3 regions of the Devosia sp. CAU 1758 genome follow, and region 1 is predicted to be linked to each of the others. Evidence: predicted binding sites of a transcription regulator. Region 1 holds the regulator's gene; each other region holds the start of a gene.
What was found. The regulator PhoB, encoded in region 1, activates phosphate uptake and scavenging genes when phosphate is short. The targets are predictions, from matches to a motif close to TGTCATNNANCTGTCAT.
Positions count from the first base shown of each region.

Region 2: a site for PhoB is predicted at 4,527-4,543, ahead of ACXYMS_RS04760 (PhoX family protein). Genes of this name have one in related genera too.
Region 3: a site for PhoB is predicted at 1,908-1,924, ahead of ACXYMS_RS13710 (DUF2794 domain-containing protein). Genes of this name have one in related genera too.

Region 1 covers NZ_JBTLRJ010000001.1:732,946-739,079, forward strand. Annotated here, with positions in the region: gene ACXYMS_RS03685 (DMT family transporter) at 1-69, opposite strand, end outside; gene ACXYMS_RS03690 (phosphotransferase) at 153-881, opposite strand; gene phoB (phosphate regulon transcriptional regulator PhoB) at 931-1,632, opposite strand; gene phoU (phosphate signaling complex protein PhoU) at 1,725-2,435, opposite strand; gene pstB (phosphate ABC transporter ATP-binding protein PstB) at 2,461-3,243, opposite strand; gene pstA (phosphate ABC transporter permease PstA) at 3,341-4,624, opposite strand; gene pstC (phosphate ABC transporter permease subunit PstC) at 4,635-6,014, opposite strand; gene ACXYMS_RS03720 (substrate-binding domain-containing protein) at 6,078-6,134, opposite strand, start outside.
Region 2 covers NZ_JBTLRJ010000001.1:960,059-966,192, reverse strand. Annotated here, with positions in the region: gene ACXYMS_RS04775 (flagellar hook protein FlgE) at 1-311, opposite strand, end outside; gene ACXYMS_RS04770 (ATPase) at 558-1,424, shown strand; gene ACXYMS_RS04765 (homoserine O-succinyltransferase) at 1,495-2,406, shown strand; gene ACXYMS_RS04760 (PhoX family protein) at 2,455-4,437, opposite strand; gene ACXYMS_RS04755 (YcjX family GTP-binding protein) at 4,606-6,057, shown strand; gene ACXYMS_RS04750 (YcjF family protein) at 6,054-6,134, shown strand, end outside.
Region 3 covers NZ_JBTLRJ010000004.1:61,632-67,765, forward strand. Annotated here, with positions in the region: gene ACXYMS_RS13695 (Bax inhibitor-1/YccA family protein) at 1-371, shown strand, start outside; gene ACXYMS_RS13700 (GNAT family N-acetyltransferase) at 473-970, shown strand; gene ACXYMS_RS13705 (GNAT family N-acetyltransferase) at 992-1,417, opposite strand; gene ACXYMS_RS13710 (DUF2794 domain-containing protein) at 1,459-1,842, opposite strand; gene ACXYMS_RS13715 (DUF1223 domain-containing protein) at 2,174-2,911, opposite strand; gene acnA (aconitate hydratase AcnA) at 3,089-5,842, opposite strand; gene ccmA (heme ABC exporter ATP-binding protein CcmA) at 5,999-6,134, shown strand, end outside.

The sequences.
Region 1 (6,134 bases):
GAGGCCACCCGAAGCAAAGGCGGCGAGGAGATGCAGCGGATTGGTGCGCTGCGCAATGGGCGAGGTCATTGAAAAGTCCGACTCAGGAAATGCGGGAACAGCTTATCCCACTCATGTACTCCGGCGGAGCAGGTGAGTGGGAATGCACGGCGTTATGGAAGCCGATCAGGGAAGTGTTGCGGCATGCCGTCCGGATGATAGAAGCCGGTGATGTGTTCCACAGTCCACCGCAGGCACTGTCCGGCCCAATCGACGGCAGGCTGCACGCCCTGCCTTTGTGCCCAATGGAGCCGCCCGGCCTGACGCGTGGGGAGGCAGGCGGCGACGAGGGAGACCGTGCAGGCGGGGTGGTCATATGCAGCAACGAACAGGGTCATGCGGCGGCGCTGTTCTGCGGGGGCCCATCGTGGCTCGCCCAAGTCGAGCCATGTCCACACGCTATAGGTCAGATCCCAGAGGCGGGTGCCGGGGGCAGCGGTGTCGAAATCGATCATGGCGGCGGGCAGGCCATCGGTGAAGACGGAATTGGCCGGGGTCCAGTCGTTGTGGCAGAGGATTTCGGCGCCGGCCGCGACCACCGGGAGAAAATCGAGGGTGGCATCGTGGTAGCGGCGCAGCAGTCGCGCCCCGGCCGCCAGTTGATCGTCGGTGAAATGGTCTTCGCCAACCGGGACGTGGCCGGGCAGGAAGGTCAGGATTTCGCGGCCCCGCTCATCGTGTCCAAGGAACTGCGGGGCGGCAGCGAAGCCCTTTTCGGCCAGATGGCCGAAGAGGGCGTGTTGCAGATTCAGGTCGCGCGCCGTAGCGCGGCGGACGGTGTCGCCGATGCGGACGACGTTGTTGACCTGACCACCCTGCAACGGGATTTCGTTTTCTGGCATCATCGGCTCCCTCGGCGCTACAATAGTGCAGGACGAGGGCCGGGCAAGGTCAAGCGTTCGCGGAAAACCTCTCGTCGAAGGCATAGCCGGCGCCCCTGACCGTGCGGATCGGGTCGGATTCCTTGCCGCGGTTGATGGCCCGGCGTAGGCGGCCGATGTGGACGTCGACGGTGCGTTCGTCGACATAGACGTCATTGCCCCAGACGCCGTCGAGGAGCTGTTCGCGCGAATAGACGCGGCCGGGATGGCGCATGAGATATTCGAGCAGGCGATATTCGGTGGGCCCGAGATGGACGTCGCGATTGGCGCGGCGGACGCGGTGGGTGGTGCGATCGAGTTCAAGGTCGCCGACCTTGAGAGCCGTGGTCACCAGGTTGGGATTGGCGCGGCGCAGCAGGGCGTGGATGCGGGCGACCAGTTCGGGGACCGAGAAGGGTTTTACAACGTAGTCGTCGGCGCCGGTGGACAGGCCGCGCACGCGCTCTTCTTCTTCGCCGCGGGCGGTGAGCATGATGATGGGGATGCGGGCGGTTTCGTCGCGGGCGCGCAGGCGCCGGCAGAGTTCGATGCCAGAAATCTCGGGCAGCATCCAATCGAGCAGGATGAGGTCGGGCAGCTTTTCGGCAATGGCCTGCTGGGCCTCGTCGCCACTTTCGGCGGTGACCACCCGAAAACCCTCGGCTTCGAGGTTATAGCGCAGCAGGATGGCGATATCGCCTTCATCTTCGACAACGAGAATCGTCGCGGGCATGGATGTGCTCCGTCGGTCGGCGCCTGCGGCAGGGGCCGAGAGTTCAATTTTTGGCTCCACTGGAGCCTTTCATCTGCTGCGCAGACCGGTGGCTAAGCCTTGATCTGCTGGCGCTGCAGTTCCTGGACGTCGCTGGTCAGTTGCTTGCCGGTAGCGAGATAATAGGCGCGTTCGGCGATATTGGTGGCGTGGTCGCCGACGCGTTCCAGGCTCTTGGCGCAGAACAGCAGGTGAGTGCAGGTGGTGATATTGCGCGGGTCTTCGAGCATGTAGGTGAGGAGTTCGCGGAAGAGCGAGGTGTACATGGCGTCCACCTCGTCGTCGCGATTACACACATCGACAGAGGCGGCGGCCTCGCGATTGCCATAGGCGTCGAGCGCGTCCTTGACCTGCCTCAGCACCAGGGCGGTCATGTTCTTGACGCCATTGTAGAATGTGGGCTGCAGGCTGAGGCCTTCGAGCTTCAGCGACCGGCGGGCCAGTTGTTTGGCCATGTCGCCAACGCGTTCGAGATCGGAGGCCACATGGATGGCGGTGATGATGGCGCGCAGGTCACTGGCCATGGGCTGGCGGCGGGCGATCATGGAGACGGCCATTTCATCGATATTGCGCTGCATGTCGTCGATGCGCTGATCGGCAATGATGGTGAGGTCGGCCAGTTCGCGGTCGAGCTTCAGAAGGGCGCGGGTGCCGTTTTCGACGGCCAGTTCGACCTGGCCGCCCATTTCGGCAATGGCCTGGGCGAGGGCGAGCAGTTCCTCGTTATAGGAGGTGACGATGTGGTCGGTGCCGGTATTTGGCATGATGCTTGTCCTTCTGGCGCCGCGATCAGCCGATGCGGCCCATGATGTAGTCCTGGGTCTGCTTGTTCACCGGATTGGTGAAGATGTCCTCGGTGTCGCCCTGCTCGATCAGATTGCCCAGGTGGAAGAAGGCGGTTTTCTGCGACACGCGGGCGGCCTGCTGCATGGAGTGAGTGACGATGACAATGGTGTAGTTCTCGCGCAACTCATCGATCAGTTCTTCGATAATGGCGGTGGCGATGGGGTCAAGGGCGGAGCAGGGCTCGTCCATCAGGATCACTTCGGGGCCGACGGCAATGGCGCGGGCAATGCAGAGCCGCTGCTGCTGGCCGCCGGAAAGTCCGGTGCCGGGCTCGGCCAGGCGATCCTTGACCTCCTCGAACAGGCCCGCCTTGCGCAGCGAGGAGATGACGATCTCGTCCAGATCGGCCTTGTTGCGGGCGAGACCATGGATGCGCGGACCATAGGCGACATTGTCGTAGATGGACTTGGGGAATGGATTGGGCTTCTGGAACACCATGCCGACGCGGGCGCGCAGCTCGACCACATCCAGATCGGGCGAATAGACATCCTCGCCATCGAGCAGGATTTTGCCGCCGACGCGGGCACCTTCGATGGTGTCGTTCATGCGGTTGATGCAGCGCAGGAAGGTCGACTTGCCGCAGCCCGAGGGACCGATAAAGGCGGTGACCGTGCGATCGGGAATGTCGAGCGAGATACCATGCAGGGCCTGTTTGGCGCCGTAATGCACGGTAACGTCGCGGGCGGAAAGCCGGGTCTGGCGTTCGAGGACGGCTTCGGGGTTCATGATGTGGTCCACAGTGTGATGGCTCTTCTTAACCTTGCCGGCGAGCATATCCATTTTGGCGCTTTCCTGAGAGGTGAATGTTCCGGTTCCGGTCATTTTACCACCGCCGTTCGAGGCGTTGGCGCAGGAAGATGGCGATGGCGTTCATCACCAGGAGGAAGCCGAGCAGGACGAGAATGCCGGCCGAGGTGCGCGAGACAAAGCCGCGCTCGGGGCTGTCGGCCCAGATGTAAATCTGGGTCGGCAGGGCAGTGGAGGCCTCCATGATGCCCCCTGGAGGGCTGGTGATGAAAGCGTTCATGCCGATAAGGAGGAGCGGCGCTGTTTCCCCCAGGGCCTGGGCCAAGCCGATAATGGTGCCGGTAAGAATGCCGGGCAGGGAGAGCGGCAGGACGTGATGCCAGATGACCTGCTGCGGCGAGGCACCCATGCCGTAACCTGCCTCGCGGATGGAGGGGGGCACGGCCTTGAGGGCGTTGCGGGTGACGATAATGATCGTCGGCAGGGTCATCAGCGCCAGCACCATGCCGCCAACCAGCGGCGCGGAACGGGGCAGGCCGAAAATCTGCAGGAACACGGCGAGGCCGAGGAGGCCGAAGACGATGGAGGGGACGGCTGCGAGGTTGTTGATATTGACCTCGATGATGTCGGTCCAGCGGTTCCTTGGTGCGAATTCCTCGAGATAGACTGCGGCGCCGATGCCGACCGGGAAGCTGATCAGGAGGCAGACCAACAGCGCGTAGAAAGAGCCGGTAATGGCGCCCGATAGGCCGGCGATTTCCGGGAAGCGGCTGTCGGCGTTGAAGAACAGCCCCCAGTTGAACGGGGTCGACACGCGATCCTGCTCGACCAGCGTATCGAACCACACGATCTGCTGGTTGTCGACGCGCCGGTTTTCCTCGGGCGTGTCGCGGCTAATATTGCCCTTGTTGAGCTGGTCGAAAATGTCAGCAGCCGGAACGTCCAGGGTTAGTGTGCCCCCGATGACGGAGGGATTGGCGACCACGGCGTTGCGCACGAAGAACTGGGTATTGCTGGTCAGGATCTGCGCGATCTGACGTGTCTGGGCCGGGTTATCAGCAGGCAGCAATGCTGCCATGGCGTCACTGACCACGGCCCGGTAATTGCCGGCCGCCGGGTCCGATGCGTCGACATTCTCGGCCGAGATGGGGAAGTCCACGCGAATGTGGGTCTGAACGAAGGCCGAATAGCCGCCCAGGATCAGCGTGAAGAGCAGGATGCCCAGCAGGCCGATGGCCGAGCTGATCGCGGCGATGCCGTAAAGGCGCAGGCGCAGATCGGCCGCATGGCGGCGGGCACGCATCTTCTGATGCTGGGCCCTTGTGCCCTGAACCGGGGGCATGGTGGTGGCTTCGGTCATTTGGCGGGCCTCAATCGTATTGTTCGCGATATTTGCGGACGATGGTCAGGGCAATGACATTGAGCGCCAGGGTGACCAGGAAGAGCATCAGACCCAGCGCGAAAGCTGCCAGGGTCTTGGGATTGTCGAAAGCGGTGTCGCCGATCAGCAGGGTCACGATCTGCACCGTGACGGTGGTGACGGAGTCGAGCGGATTGATGTTGAGCGTGGCGATGAGCCCGGCCGCCATGACCACGATCATGGTCTCGCCAATGGCGCGGGAGAGTGCCAGCAGCAAGCCGCCCATAATGCCCGGCAATGCCGCAGGCAAGAGCACCTTGGTCATGGTCTCGGCGCGGGTGGCGCCCATGGCCAGCGAGCCGTCTCGCATAGTACGGGGTACGGCACGGATGGCGTCGTCGGACAGCGAGGAGATGAAGGGGATGATCATGATGCCCATGACCGCGCCAGCGGCGAGGGCCGAGTTGGGCGAGGTGGCGATACCGAGAAGACTGCCCGCGTTGCGGATTGCCGGGGCGACGGTCAGAACAGCAAAGAATCCGTAGACCACGGTGGGCACGCCGGCCAGGATTTCCATGATCGGCTTGACGATGTTGCGCACCCGGTCCGACGCATATTCTGTCAGGTAGATCGCCGTGAAGATGCCGATGGGCGTGGCCACGACCATGGCGATGGTGGCGATGACGATGGTGCCAAGAAAGACTGGAACTGCGCCGAAGGCGCCATTGCCGGCGACCTGGTCTTCGCGAATGGCGATCTGAGGTTCCCAGCGCAGTCCGAAGAGGAATTCGTGGAGCGGCACCAGCTTGAAGAACTCGAAGCTCTCATAGAGCAGCGAGGCGATGATGCCGATCGTGGTCAGGATCGCTGCGATGGAGCAGGCGATCATGATGCCGCTTGTGAAGCGTTCGACGCCGTTGCGGGCACGAAAGCGTGGAGCGAGACGGGAATAGGCAAAGAACATCGTCAACAGCATGGCGGCGATGACGACCACGGCCATCAGCCAAGAGGCGATCTGTTGCCAGCGCGCCAGTGTTTCGGCGGCGGCGGTGACTTCCGGAGACGGCTCGCCAAAAAGACGGTCAGCGGCGACGTTCTTGATTTCGGAGAGCAGCAGGCTCTTTTCGGCGGCCGTCGCGGTTTCGGTCAATGCCTGCGGCAGGGTGGTGAGCAGCAGATTGTCGATGACCGACCCCTGGGCCATGAGCCAGAGCAACAGCAGCACAAGAGCGGGAACGCCCACCCAGACGGCGACGAAGGCGCCGTGATAGCCGGGAAGCGAGTGGGTCGCTGCGCCGTTGGACGCCACGAACCGCAGGCCGGCGGAGCGGCCGACAAAAAAGGCTGCGAGCGAGAAGACCAGAATTGCCAGGAACAGGTATCCGACCACGACTGGGCCTCCAGCTTGAAACGAGAGAAAGGAAGCCGGGGCGAACCCCGGCTTCCATTGGGCCTACTGGTAGCGGGAGAAGTGCGCACCCGAAGAGACGGCTTCGCGGGTCGCGTCGCG
Region 2 (6,134 bases), 230 kb from region 1:
GAGTTACCGTCCGACTGGCCCACCTTTGGCTCTACCACGAAGAAGCCGTTGGCGTTGAGCGCGATATAGGTCTCGTTCGAGCTGGTCTGAATATCACCCTGGATATTGTTGGTGCCGCGCGATTGCGCCAGCACGGCGCCCGGCACCTGCGACTTCAGCGGAGCATCGGGGATCAGGTCCATGAAGCTCGTTTCGATGCGCTTGTAGCCGGTGGTCTGCGAATTCGCGATATTGCCCGATATGTTTTCAAGTGCGTGGGACTGTGCCCGCAGGCCGGTCACCGCACTGGAAAGAGCCCCATAGATACCCATCTGTAACTCCGTAATCCCCGTTGCACCGCAAGGCGCGTTCGGAACCAGAGATGCAAGGGCAATGCCAACCCGATGAGCCTTTGATTTTGCTTGTGTTTCTGGCCCACCAGCCCGGAATTGCGGCGATAGAGCGGCAAATGAGTCCGGGCTAGCGGCAGTTTTTGCCGGTTGCTTGAGATCGGCGCGGGCTTGCTTTAAACGCAACACAGGCAAAGGGCCGCATTGGCCCCGGCGGAGCGTCAGTGAATGCTGTTTTCCAGCGTCGATGAGTTTGTGAAGGCCCCGCGCCGCGCAGTGACCGTGTTCGGCATGGCCGGCGTGGGCAAGACGCGGCTATCCAATCTGCTGCGGGCCAATCACTGGTTCCACTATTCGGCCGACTACCGCATCGGCACGCGCTATATGGGCGAGTATATCGTCGATAACTTCAAGCATGAGGCCATGAAGGTGCCGTTCCTGGCCCAGCTTCTGCGCACGGACTCGATCTATATCTCGTCCAACATCACCTTCGATAATCTCGATCCGCTCTCGACCTATCTCGGCACACCCGGCGATCCTGATAGGGGGGGCCTGCCGCTCGCCGAATACCAGCGCCGGCAGGAACAGCACCGCGTGGCCGAAGTGGCCGCCCTGTGCGACGTCCCCTATTTCATCGAGCGGGCCAGGGCCCTCTATGGCTATGACGACTTCATAGCCGACACCGGCGGCTCGTTGATCGAGGTTGTCGATCCCTCCAACCCCGAGGACCCGGTGGTCAAGGCGCTGGCAGCCCATACCGCGCTTCTCTATATTCGCGGCACCGACTCCGACGCCACCGAACTGGTCCAGCGCTTCAGGAAGTCGCCCAAGCCCATGTATTACCGCCCGCCCTTCCTTGTCGAGAAATGGGCCGAGTACAAGCTGATCCAGGGCATTCACGACGACAATGACGTCGATCCCGCCGGGTTTGGCGCCTGGGGTTTTGAGGCCCTGCTGCATGACCGCCTGCCGCGCTACCAGGCGCTGGCGGACAATTTTGGCTATGTCGTGGAGGCATCGGACCTGGCCACGGCCCGCGATGGTGACGAGTTCGTCGACCTAGTCGCCGCAGCGATTGAAAAGCGAATGCGTTAGCGCGTCTCCCACCCGGTTGACGCGCAAAGCCCTGAATCGCTTTTTCATCGTACCCCTTTAAGAGGCTGACATGCCTATCAGAATTCCCGACGACCTACCGGCTCGCAAGACGCTTGAAGAAGAGGGCGTCAACGTCATGGATTCCAGCCGCGCCGCGCGGCAGGACATCCGCCCGCTCGAATTCGGCCTGCTCAATCTAATGCCCAACAAGGAGCGGACCGAAACCCAGTTCGCCCGTCTGATCGGCGCCACGCCGCTGCAGATCAATCTGAGCCTGGTGCGGGTGACCGACCACCAATCCAAGAACACTCCCGAAGACTACCTCAATTCCTTTTATCAGACCTGGGAGGAGGTGAAGGAGCGCAAGTTCGACGGCTTCATCGTCACCGGCGCCCCCATCGCCAACATGCCCTTCGAGGACGTGCGCTATTGGCCTGAAATGCTCGAAATCATGGAATGGACCCGCACGAATGTGCACCATACCATGTTCATTTGCTGGGGCGCCCAGGCCGCCTTGCACCATTTCCATGGCGCGCGGCGCTACCGCATGGACAAGAAAGTCTTCGGCGTGTTTCGTCACAAGGTGACCGGCCCGCGCTCGCCCTTTCTGCGCGGCATGTCCGACAGCCCGATGATCCCGGTCTCGCGCTATAACGACATCGATCGCGACAGTTTGGGCGACGGTCTCGATGTGCTGATCGACAACGATCAGATCGGTCTTTGCATGCTCGGTGACCGCAATGAGCGGGCTGTCTATTTCCTGAACCACCTGGAGTATGACAACCGCTCGCTGGCCGATGAATATGAGCGCGACATCGCCGCCGGTCTCGACACGCCGCCGCCGGCGAATCTTTTCCCTAATGGCGATACCAGCGCGGTTCCCGAGAACCGCTGGCGCAGTCACGCCCATCTCCTGTTCCAGAACTGGATCAACGAGATCTACCAGACAACGCCATTCGATCTGAACAAGATCGGGCAATAGAAAAAGGGGCCGCTCTGGCGGCCCCTTCGGTCTCTGTCAAACAGCCAATTAGACGGCGATCTTGCCGCCGCCTTGCTTAGTCACCACGACCACAGCCGGACGCACGGGCATGTCGTCCTGGAAATCGGGCCAACGCGTCGCCGGATCCTCGTAATAGGAGGGACGCCCATGGCCGTCCCAATCCTCGCCACCATCGCCGGGATGCTGAATGGCCAGGAACAGCGACTCACCGTTCTCGGTAAAGACCGGTCCGCACATTTCGGCGCCAACCGGCACGCGGTAGAACAGGCGAGAGGTACCGCGAGCAGCGCCCTCCGTATCCACGGCCCACAGGCCGTCGGTACGCCCCGTGTCGGTAGGATTATTGCCGTCGGTGGAGACCCAGAGACGACCGTCGGAGTCGACGGCAGCGTTATCTGGCATGCCGAACCAGCCGTTTTCCGTGGTGTCGGTGGTGAAGGTGGCACCGACTTCGGCAATCGAGGGGTCACCGCACTTGAGCAGGATTTCCCAGGTGCCCGATGTGGCGGCGAAGTCGCCATCAGCCTCAGCGATCTCGATGATATGGCCGAAGACATTGTCCGGACGGGGGTTCGCGACGTTGACGTCTTCCTCCGTGCGACGGGAATTGTTCGTCAGCATCACATAGACCTTGCCATTGGTGGCATTGGGCTGGATGTCTTCCGGACGGTCCATCTTGGTTGCACCGAGCAGGTCGGCCGCGCGCCGGGTCTCGATCACGATGTCGGCCTGGCTCGCAAAGCCGTTTTCTTCGGTCAACGGACCTTCGCCATGCACCAGCGGCATCCATTCCATCGAACCGTCTTCGTCGAAACGCGCCACGTAGAGCGTACCCTCATCGAGCAGGTCCATGTTCGCGGCACGATCATCGGCGTTGTAGGTACCGGCGGTGACGAACTTGTAGACATAGTCGAAGCGTTCGTCGTCGCCTGAGTAGAGCACGACCTGGCCATTCGGTGCGACGATGGATTCAGCACCTTCATGCTTGAAGCGGCCCATTGCGGTGCGTTTCTTGGGAACCGAAGTGGGATCCATCGGATCGACCTCGACGATGTAGCCGAAGCGGTTCATCTCGTTCGGCTCCTTGGAGACGTCGAAACGATCGTGGAAATTGTGCCACTGGTACCAGCCGCCCGGCGCACCGAGGCGGGCATAGTTCTCAGCTTCGGCATGGTCCGCGGGGAGCTCACCGGCGAAATAGCCGTGGAAGTTTTCCTCAGCCATCAGATAGGTGCCCCAGGGGGTCACGCCGCCAGCACAATTGTTCAATGTGCCCAAAGCCTTGGTTCCGGTCTCATCGTCGCTGGTCTTGAGGCGGTCATGTCCGGCAGCGGGACCAGTAATCAGCGTCTCGGTGGTGCCGGTGATGCGACGGTTGTATTTGCTGTCGGCAACCCGGCGCCATTCGCCATCGACCTTTTCGATCTCGATGATCGAGCCGCCATGCGCGGCAAGCTCGATATTGACCTGCTCTTCGCTAAGATCGCCCTGCACCACTTCACCATCAATGACCTGCACCAGGCCGGGGAACATCAGGTGGGGGTTGGTGTATTCGTGATTGACGACAAGCAGGCCATGCTCATCCGAGCCATCAAGCGGGATGTAGCCGACATAATCGTTATTGTAGCCGAACTGACCAGCCTGCGCTTCAGCGTTCTGGTTGTTTGGGTCGAACTCTGGAGCGCCATTGGTGACCGGATCGCCCCAGCGCATCAGCACCTTCACGTCGTAGCCTTCGGCAACGTGATGATCGGCATCGACACCGGCAGTCACTTCAGGAAAAGAAAACGCCGATCCACCTTCCTGGGCTTCCGCGCGCGGCGCGCTCAGCAGGGCAGCCGGGCCTACGGTGGCGGCAATGGCCGAGACCGCCAGAGACCCCTGCAAAAACCCGCGGCGCGAGAAGCGTGCGGCAATAACCTCGCCCATTGTGCGGTTACCCGAATGGTTGGTCGGGTCAAATTCAGCAGATTCCAGGCCTTGGGTGGGAAACGTCGGTTTCTCGTTCATCTTTGCTCCTCACAGCAAATCGGGCCCTATGCGGGCCGGGACACGAGGGGATGCATAAGCCTGTCGATTAACGGATCGAACACAGCTGCATGACACTTGGGTGACACGTCCGGGTCCTTGCATTCGCCGCATCAGGCCCTACCTTGCTGGAACACGGGGACACGATCTTTGCCGCAGCCGCCGACCACCATCACCGACGAACTGGGCATCGCCCTGGCGAACCTTGCCGACAGCGCCACCGGGGTCCTCACGCCGACCCTGCGCCTCGGCGTCACCGGCCTTAGCCGCGCCGGCAAGACCATCTTCATCACCGCCCTTGTTCACAACCTGCTCACCCAGGGCCGCCTGCCCGGCTTTTCGCCGCTGGCGGACGGGCGCTTCATCGGGGCGCGTCTGGCCGAATATCCCGACGCGACCATTCCGCGCTTCGCCTATGAGCAGCACATGTCCGCACTCACCGCCAATCCGCCCGTCTGGCCGGAAAGCACGCGGCGCATTTCCCAATTGCGGATCGTCCTCAAGTTTCAATCTGCCAAGTGGTGGGCAGGCATGGCTGGCCCCGCCACGCTCAATCTCGACATTGTCGACTATCCCGGCGAATGGTTGCTCGACCTGCCCCTGCTCGGTCTCACCTTTGCCGAGTGGAGCGCCGAGGCGCTGGCCCGGGCCCGCCAGCCGGGTCACGACACCGAGGCGGCTGAATTCCTGAAATCGCTCGACAGCATGGACGTGGGGAAGGACGCGACCGACCGGGATGCGGAAAAGCTGGCCTCCGCCTTCACCACCTATCTGCGCCGCAGCCGCGAGCATGGCGCGCTGTCCACCCTGCCGCCGGGTCGTTTTCTGCTGCCCGGCGATCTTGAGGGCTCACCCGCTCTCACCTTCGCGCCCCTGCCACGACCCGCCGGCGCAATGCGCAATGGCACGCTCTATGCCATGCTCGAAAGCCGCTTCGAGGCCTATAAGGCCCAAATCGTGCGCCCCTTTTTCCGCGATCACTTCGCCCGGCTCGACCGGCAGGTCGTGCTGGTCGATACGCTGCGGGCGCTCAATACCGGTCCCGAGGCCGTCAACGACCTCGAAACCGCGCTGACGGCGGTGCTGGCCTGCTTCCGCCAGGGCGAGGCCAATCCGCTGCTGCGCCCCTTCACGCGCCGCATCGACCGCATCCTCTTTGCCGCCACCAAGGCCGATCATGTGCATCACACCAGCCATGACCGGCTGGAAGCCATTCTCAACCGCCTCGTGGCCAATGCCAGCAAGCGCGCCCGCTTTGCCGGCGCAACGACCAAATCCATCGCCATGGCCGGTATTCGCGCCACCAGCGAAGGCACCATCCGTGAAGGTGGCGAAATCCTGTCCACCCTGGTCGGCACCCCGCTCAATGGCGAAGTGCTCGATGGCGCCACCTATGACGGGAAGACCGAAATCGCATTGTTTCCCGGGGACTTGCCGGAGCGCCCGGATTCACTCTTTGAAGGCGGTGAGCCGGTCTCCCTCAATTTCCTGCGCTTCACCCCGCCGCAAAAGCTCGAGCGCAATGCCGCCGGTGACCCGATATTGCCCCATATCCGGCTCGACCGGGCCTTGGACTACCTCATCGGAGACTGGATGGCATGAAGCGTCCCGTAGCACGCCCCACCAGTCCTGCGGACGCAGCCGCGCCGTCCTCCCGCGCCCCGCGCGCCTTCACGCCC
Region 3 (6,134 bases), on a different contig from region 1:
CTTCGATCGCCAAGGTGTTCTTCATCACCGCCGCCACCTTCGGCGCGATGAGCCTTTACGGCTACACCACCAAGCGCGACCTGACCGGCATGGGCAACTTCCTGATGATGGGCCTGATCGGCATCATCATCGCCTCGATCGTCAATATCTTCATGGCCTCGTCCATGCTCGATTTCGCGATCTCGGTCCTGGGCGTGCTGATCTTCACCGGTCTCACCGCCTATGACACCCAGAAGATCAAGGAAAGCTATTCGGAAAGCTATGGCGCCGACGTGCTGGCCAAGAATGCCATCATGGGCGCGCTCTCGCTCTACCTCGACTTCATCAACCTGTTCATGATGCTGCTCCGCCTGTTCGGCAATCGCGAGTAGCACCACGAACTTCCTTGATATCGTAATCAAGGAATTTGGTTGGACGACAAAGGGGACCGCAGCCTAAAAGGGCTGCGGTCCCTTCTTTTTGAGCCTCTCCCGTGTCCGACTATTCCCTGCGCGCCTTTTCCTGGTCCGATGTTCCCGCCATCACGACGATCTATCGCCACTATGTCGAAAACACCGCCATCACCTTCGACACCGAGGCGCCCGGTGAAGAAGCGATTGCGGAGAAATATGCCGGCCTCAAAAAGCTCGGCCACCCGCTGATCATCGCGGAGCGCGCTGGCAAATTGGTAGGCTACGCCTATGCCAGCTTCTATCGGCCCCGCGCCGCCTATCGCTTCACCTGCGAGGATTCGATCTATCTCGACCCCAACGAAACCGGCCGTGGCCTGGGCAAGGCCATGCTCACCGAATTGCTGATCCAGTCGAAAGCCTTTGGCTTCAGGCAGATGCTGGCGGTGATCACCGCCGACACGGCCAATTCGATTCGCATTCATGAAAAGTTCGGCTTCGAGCGGGTCGGCTATTACACCGGCGTCGGCTACAAGTTCGACCGCTGGCACGACATCGTGCATCTGCAAAAGGCGCTTTAGTCGTGGAAGGCGGCAGCAGTCCTAGGCCAGCGTTTTGCGCATAACAAAGCAGTCGATGAAGCGGCCACTCTGCGCGACCTCCCCGCTGGTCCAGCCGCGGGCGCGATAGAATGGCAGGGCCGTCCGGGTAGCCTTGAGCCTGCCTTCGCCAAAGCCGCGGCCCGCCAGGTCGGCTTCCATGTGTTCGAGAAGTCGCGTGCTGATCCCGCGGAACCGCATGTCCGGCGCTACATAGTTAAGTGCAATCTCGCCGTCAGCCGTGGTGGCCCCGACAGCGACAACCTGCCCTTCCACTTCGGCTACCACCATAAAGAAACCGTCCCGCGCCAGCATGGCAAGAATGCCATCAGGGGTTTTATTGCTGGTCCATTCTGCGATCCGGTTCGGATCATCCGCATGATCGGCATGGCAAAGTTCGGTGATCGAGGCGATCAACACCCGACTCATGGCCGGTGCATCTTCGGCAGTCGCCGGGCGGACGACCAGCGTCACCCCACCACCAGCAGGTCTGGGTCGAGCACGCGCAGCACCTGGGCCAGGTCGTGGCCGCGCTTCAAGATGCGGCCCTGCTGGTTGGTGACCATGTACTGGCCCTGCTTGTTGCGCAGTTTGGGGTTTTTCTCGACTACAAAGAGCGGGCGTTCCGACACCCGGGCATAGATCGAGAACAGCGCCCGGTCCTTGAGGAAATCCATGGCATAATCACGCCACTCGCCGGTCCCAACCTTGCGGCCATAAACGGACAGGATCTGCATCAGTTCCTTGCGCTCAAACGCCACCACGGGCTGTACGGGCCGGTTGGCCTGTGCGGCGGGCTCGCCCACATGCACCAGCGCCAGATTGCTTCGATTATCGTCCGGAGGACCCTGCACGCCGCCTCAACGCCCTGTAATCAACAAAACGCTTCCGGCAAAGCTGTCGATGAGCGGTTCGGAAGCGCCATACAAGCGTCATGATCGACGCATTCGTCGCCCTTGGCAAGTCCGGCCAAAATTCCCCAATTCGGCCACGATTTGTCCCTTTCGGCGCCCCATTGGGCAGGCATCGTTCAACCATTGCCTCCAGTGGCTGGCAGCCGGGCCGACGAGCCCCCAAACCAGTAGGCCCGATTGCCAGCCGCCCCCTATTTGAGTTGACCCAAAGTCAGTGACGCCCGCTTCCGCCCCCGGAGCGGGCGTTTTTCATGGGCCCTCGGACGCTATGTCAGAAATTGTAAGCGGCGGCCCCAAGAATGGGTCCGGGCGTGCCATTGCGTTCCTGCTGCACCAACACGGCAACACCCCCCGCTGCATTTTCTGCAAACTGGTCGAGAGGCAGTTTCACCTCGGCGCCGGTATCGGCTTCCCACATGCCCAATATCTGCCGGTCGACCACGACCTGCGTATAGACCATGGATTTCCCGGCATTCTCGCCCTGCTCGATGACCACTTCGGCGCGATCGAGATAGCGCACCAGCCAGATGGTGGCATCTTCCAGCGTGGCATCGGCCGGGACCTGCAATTTGAGCATGTCGCCGTGAACGTCCAGCGAAAGCGTCAGCGGCAGCTGGGCCGAGGTCAAGGCGTCCTGCACCTCGTCGCGCCGGGAGCCAACGACGCCCTCTGCGCCATTGACGACCATTTGCGGGGTGAAGATGCGCGACGACCCCCAGCTCTTGGCGTAGCCGCGCTGCCGGTCCGAAAAGCCCTTGTCGCCAAAGGTATCTTCCCAGCCGATATAGTCCCAATAGTCGACATGATAGGCCAGCGCCACGACGTCCTCGCGCTCGGCGAGGCTGGTCAGCAGCGCATCGGCCGGCGGACAGGACGAACAACCCTGGCTGGTGAACAATTCCACCACGGCCCGCGGTGAATGCCGCACTGAATCGGCTTGAATCGCGGTCAGGGGCGTGAGCGCGAAGAAGACACCAGCAATAAGGCCGGGAGCGAGGCGGGCAGACATGGGCGCTGTTGTAAGCCGCGCTGGTATCTATTGCCTAGTCAAAAGCGGGTGAAAGACAGGTTCGGCCAGGCCATCCGGCGCCAGTGTGGCAATGCCGCCACCGGCAAAACCGGACTGCGCTAACAAGATGGCGGCCCCGAAGGGCCGCCATCATCCATTTCTCAATGTGAACGCCGCTTACGCCGCGACCAGGCTGCGCAGCACATAGTGCAGGATGCCGCCATTCTTGTAGTAGTCGAGCTCATTGGCCGTATCGATGCGGCAGCGAGTCTCGATGGTGAAGCTCTCGCCGCTGGCCCGTGTGACCTTCACATTGACCACAGCGCGCGGCACGATCTGGTCGACCCCGGCGATGTCCACCGTCTCGGTGCCATCAAGACCCAGGCTCTGCCAGCTCTCACCGTCCTTGAACTGCAGCGGGATGACACCCATGCCGACCAGGTTGGAGCGGTGGATACGCTCGAAGCTTTGCGCAATGACCGCCTTGACGCCGAGCAGGTTCGTGCCCTTGGCCGCCCAGTCGCGCGAGGAACCGGTGCCATATTCCTTGCCGGCAAAGACTACCAGCGGCGTGCCCTGCTGCTGATAGGCCATGGCCGCGTCATAGATCGGCATCTGCGAGCCATCCGGCCCCTTGGTAAAACCGCCCTCGACGCCATCGAGCATCATGTTCTTGATACGGATATTGGCGAATGTGCCCCGCATCATCACTTCATGATTGCCGCGGCGGGCGCCATAGGAGTTGAAATCCTTGGGGGCCACCTGGCGCTCGGTGAGGTACTGGCCGGCCGGTGTGCCGGACTTGAACGAACCCGCCGGCGAAATGTGGTCGGTGGTGATCGAATCGAGGAACAGCGCCAGCACCCGGGCCGAGACCACATCGGTCACCGGCTTGGGTTCCATCGTAAGATCTTCGAAATAGGGCGGGTTCTGCACATAGGTGGACGAGGAATTCCAGCCATAGGTCTCCCCGCCTTCCACAGCAATGCCCTGCCAAAGCGCATCGCCCTTGAACACGTCCGAATAACGCGAGCGGAACATTTCGGCGGTGACATGCTTGCGCACGATCTCGGCAACCTCGTGATTGGTGGGCCAGACATCCTTGAGATAGACCGGCTTGCCATCCTTGCCTACGCCCAGCGGCTCGGTGGTGATGTCGACATTGAGCGTGCCAAGCAGCGCATAGGCCACCACCAGCGGCGGGGAAGCGAGATAGTTTGCCCGTACGTCGGGGTTCACGCGGCCCTCAAAGTTACGATTGCCCGAGAGCACCGAGGCGGCAACCAGCTTGTTCTCGTTGATCGTATCGGAAATGGCCGGCGGCAGCGGGCCGGAATTGCCGATACAGGTGGTGCAGCCATAACCGACGAGGTTAAAACCGATGGCGTCCAGATCATCCTGCAGGCCTGCCGCAGTGAGATAGTCGGTGACCACCTGCGAGCCGGGCGCCAAAGAGGTCTTGACCCAGGGCCGTGAATTGAGGCCCAGCGCCCGCGCCTTGCGGGCGACAAGGCCCGCAGCGACCAGCACCGAGGGATTGGATGTATTGGTGCACGAGGTGATGGCGGCGATCACCACCGAGCCGTCAGTGATGGAATAGTCGCAACCCTTGACCGTATAGGCGGCCTCTTCGGGAATGTCATGGACGCCACTGGCGCCTTCATCGACATAGCGGCTTTCCTGGCGGTCGTCGGGCAGGCGCGTGCGCTCGATGCGCCCGCCGCTGAGTTCCGGCAGTGCCGCGTCAAAGGCGCGAGTGACGTCCTTGAGCGCCACACGGTCCTGCGGGCGCTTGGGGCCGGACAATGAGGGCACCACGGTGGTGAGGTCGAGTTCGAGCGTCGAGGTAAAGACCGGATCGGCAGTTTCGGAAGTACGGAACATGCCCTGGGCCTTTGAATAGGCCTCGACCAGCGCCACGCGATCGGCTTCGCGGCCGGTGGTGGACAGGAATTTGAGCGTATCGGCATCGACCGGGAAATAGCCGCAGGTGGCGCCATATTCCGGAGCCATATTGGCGATGGTCGCCTGGTCTTCGAGGCTGAGATAGTCGAGGCCCGGGCCATAGAACTCCACGAACTTGCCGACCACGCCCTTCTTGCGCAGCATTTCGGTGACGGTAAGCACGAGATCGGTTGCGGTGATGCCTTCATTGATCCGGCCGGTCAGCTTGAAGCCGACGACTTCGGGGATCAGCATGGTGATCGGCTGGCCCAGCATGGCGGCCTCGGCCTCGATGCCGCCCACGCCCCAGCCCAGCACGGCCAGGCCATTGACCATGGTGGTGTGCGAGTCCGTGCCCACCAGCGTATCGGGATAGGCGATGGTTTCGCCATTCTCGTCCTTGGTCCAGACGGTCTGGGCCAGATATTCCAGGTTCACCTGGTGGCAGATGCCGGTGCCCGGCGGCACCACGCGGAAATTGTCAAAGGCCGACTGGCCCCAGCGCAGGAATTCATAGCGCTCGCCATTGCGCTCATATTCGAGCTCGACATTCTGCTCGAATGCCAGTGGCGTGCCGAAATTGTCCACCATCACCGAGTGGTCGATGACCAGGTCCACCGGGACCAGCGGGTTGATCTTCTGCGGATCGGCGCCGAGCTTGGCGGTGGCGTCGCGCATGGCGGCGAGGTCCACCACCGCGGGCACGCCGGTGAAGTCCTGCATCAGGACGCGCGCCGGGCGGTAGGAAATTTCGTGGTCGGAGGTGCGGGTCACCAGCCAGGTGGCCACGGCCTCGATATCGGCCTTGGTCACCGTGCGGTTGTCTTCGAAGCGCAGCAGGTTTTCCAGCACCACCTTCATCGAGCCGGGGAGCCTGGACACACCGGCCAGGCCGTTCTTCTCGGCCTCGAGAATGGAGTAATAGGTGTAGGTCTTGCCGCCGACCGTCAGCGTCGACTTGGATTTGAAGCTGTCTATCGAGGTCATTGTGCTCCGCCCTTCTTGCTGCTTGTGGTGCATCCTCGGGGCTTGGGGCCTCAGGAAAATGCCGCGCATTTCTGGAATGACTCCAGTCTCAGGGGCTTATAGTCAATCACCAAAGCCCTTGCCAGTGCGAGCATGGGTTCAATACGAGATGGGGCCATGACGCAAAGGCAAGTCTTTCCGCAAGTATCTCTTAAGGCAGAAGGCCTTGCGGTCGGTCACGGCGAGGCCGCGCTGGCCGACAATTTGTCAATTACCCTCGCGGGCGGCCAGGGTCTGCTGCTGCGCGGACCCA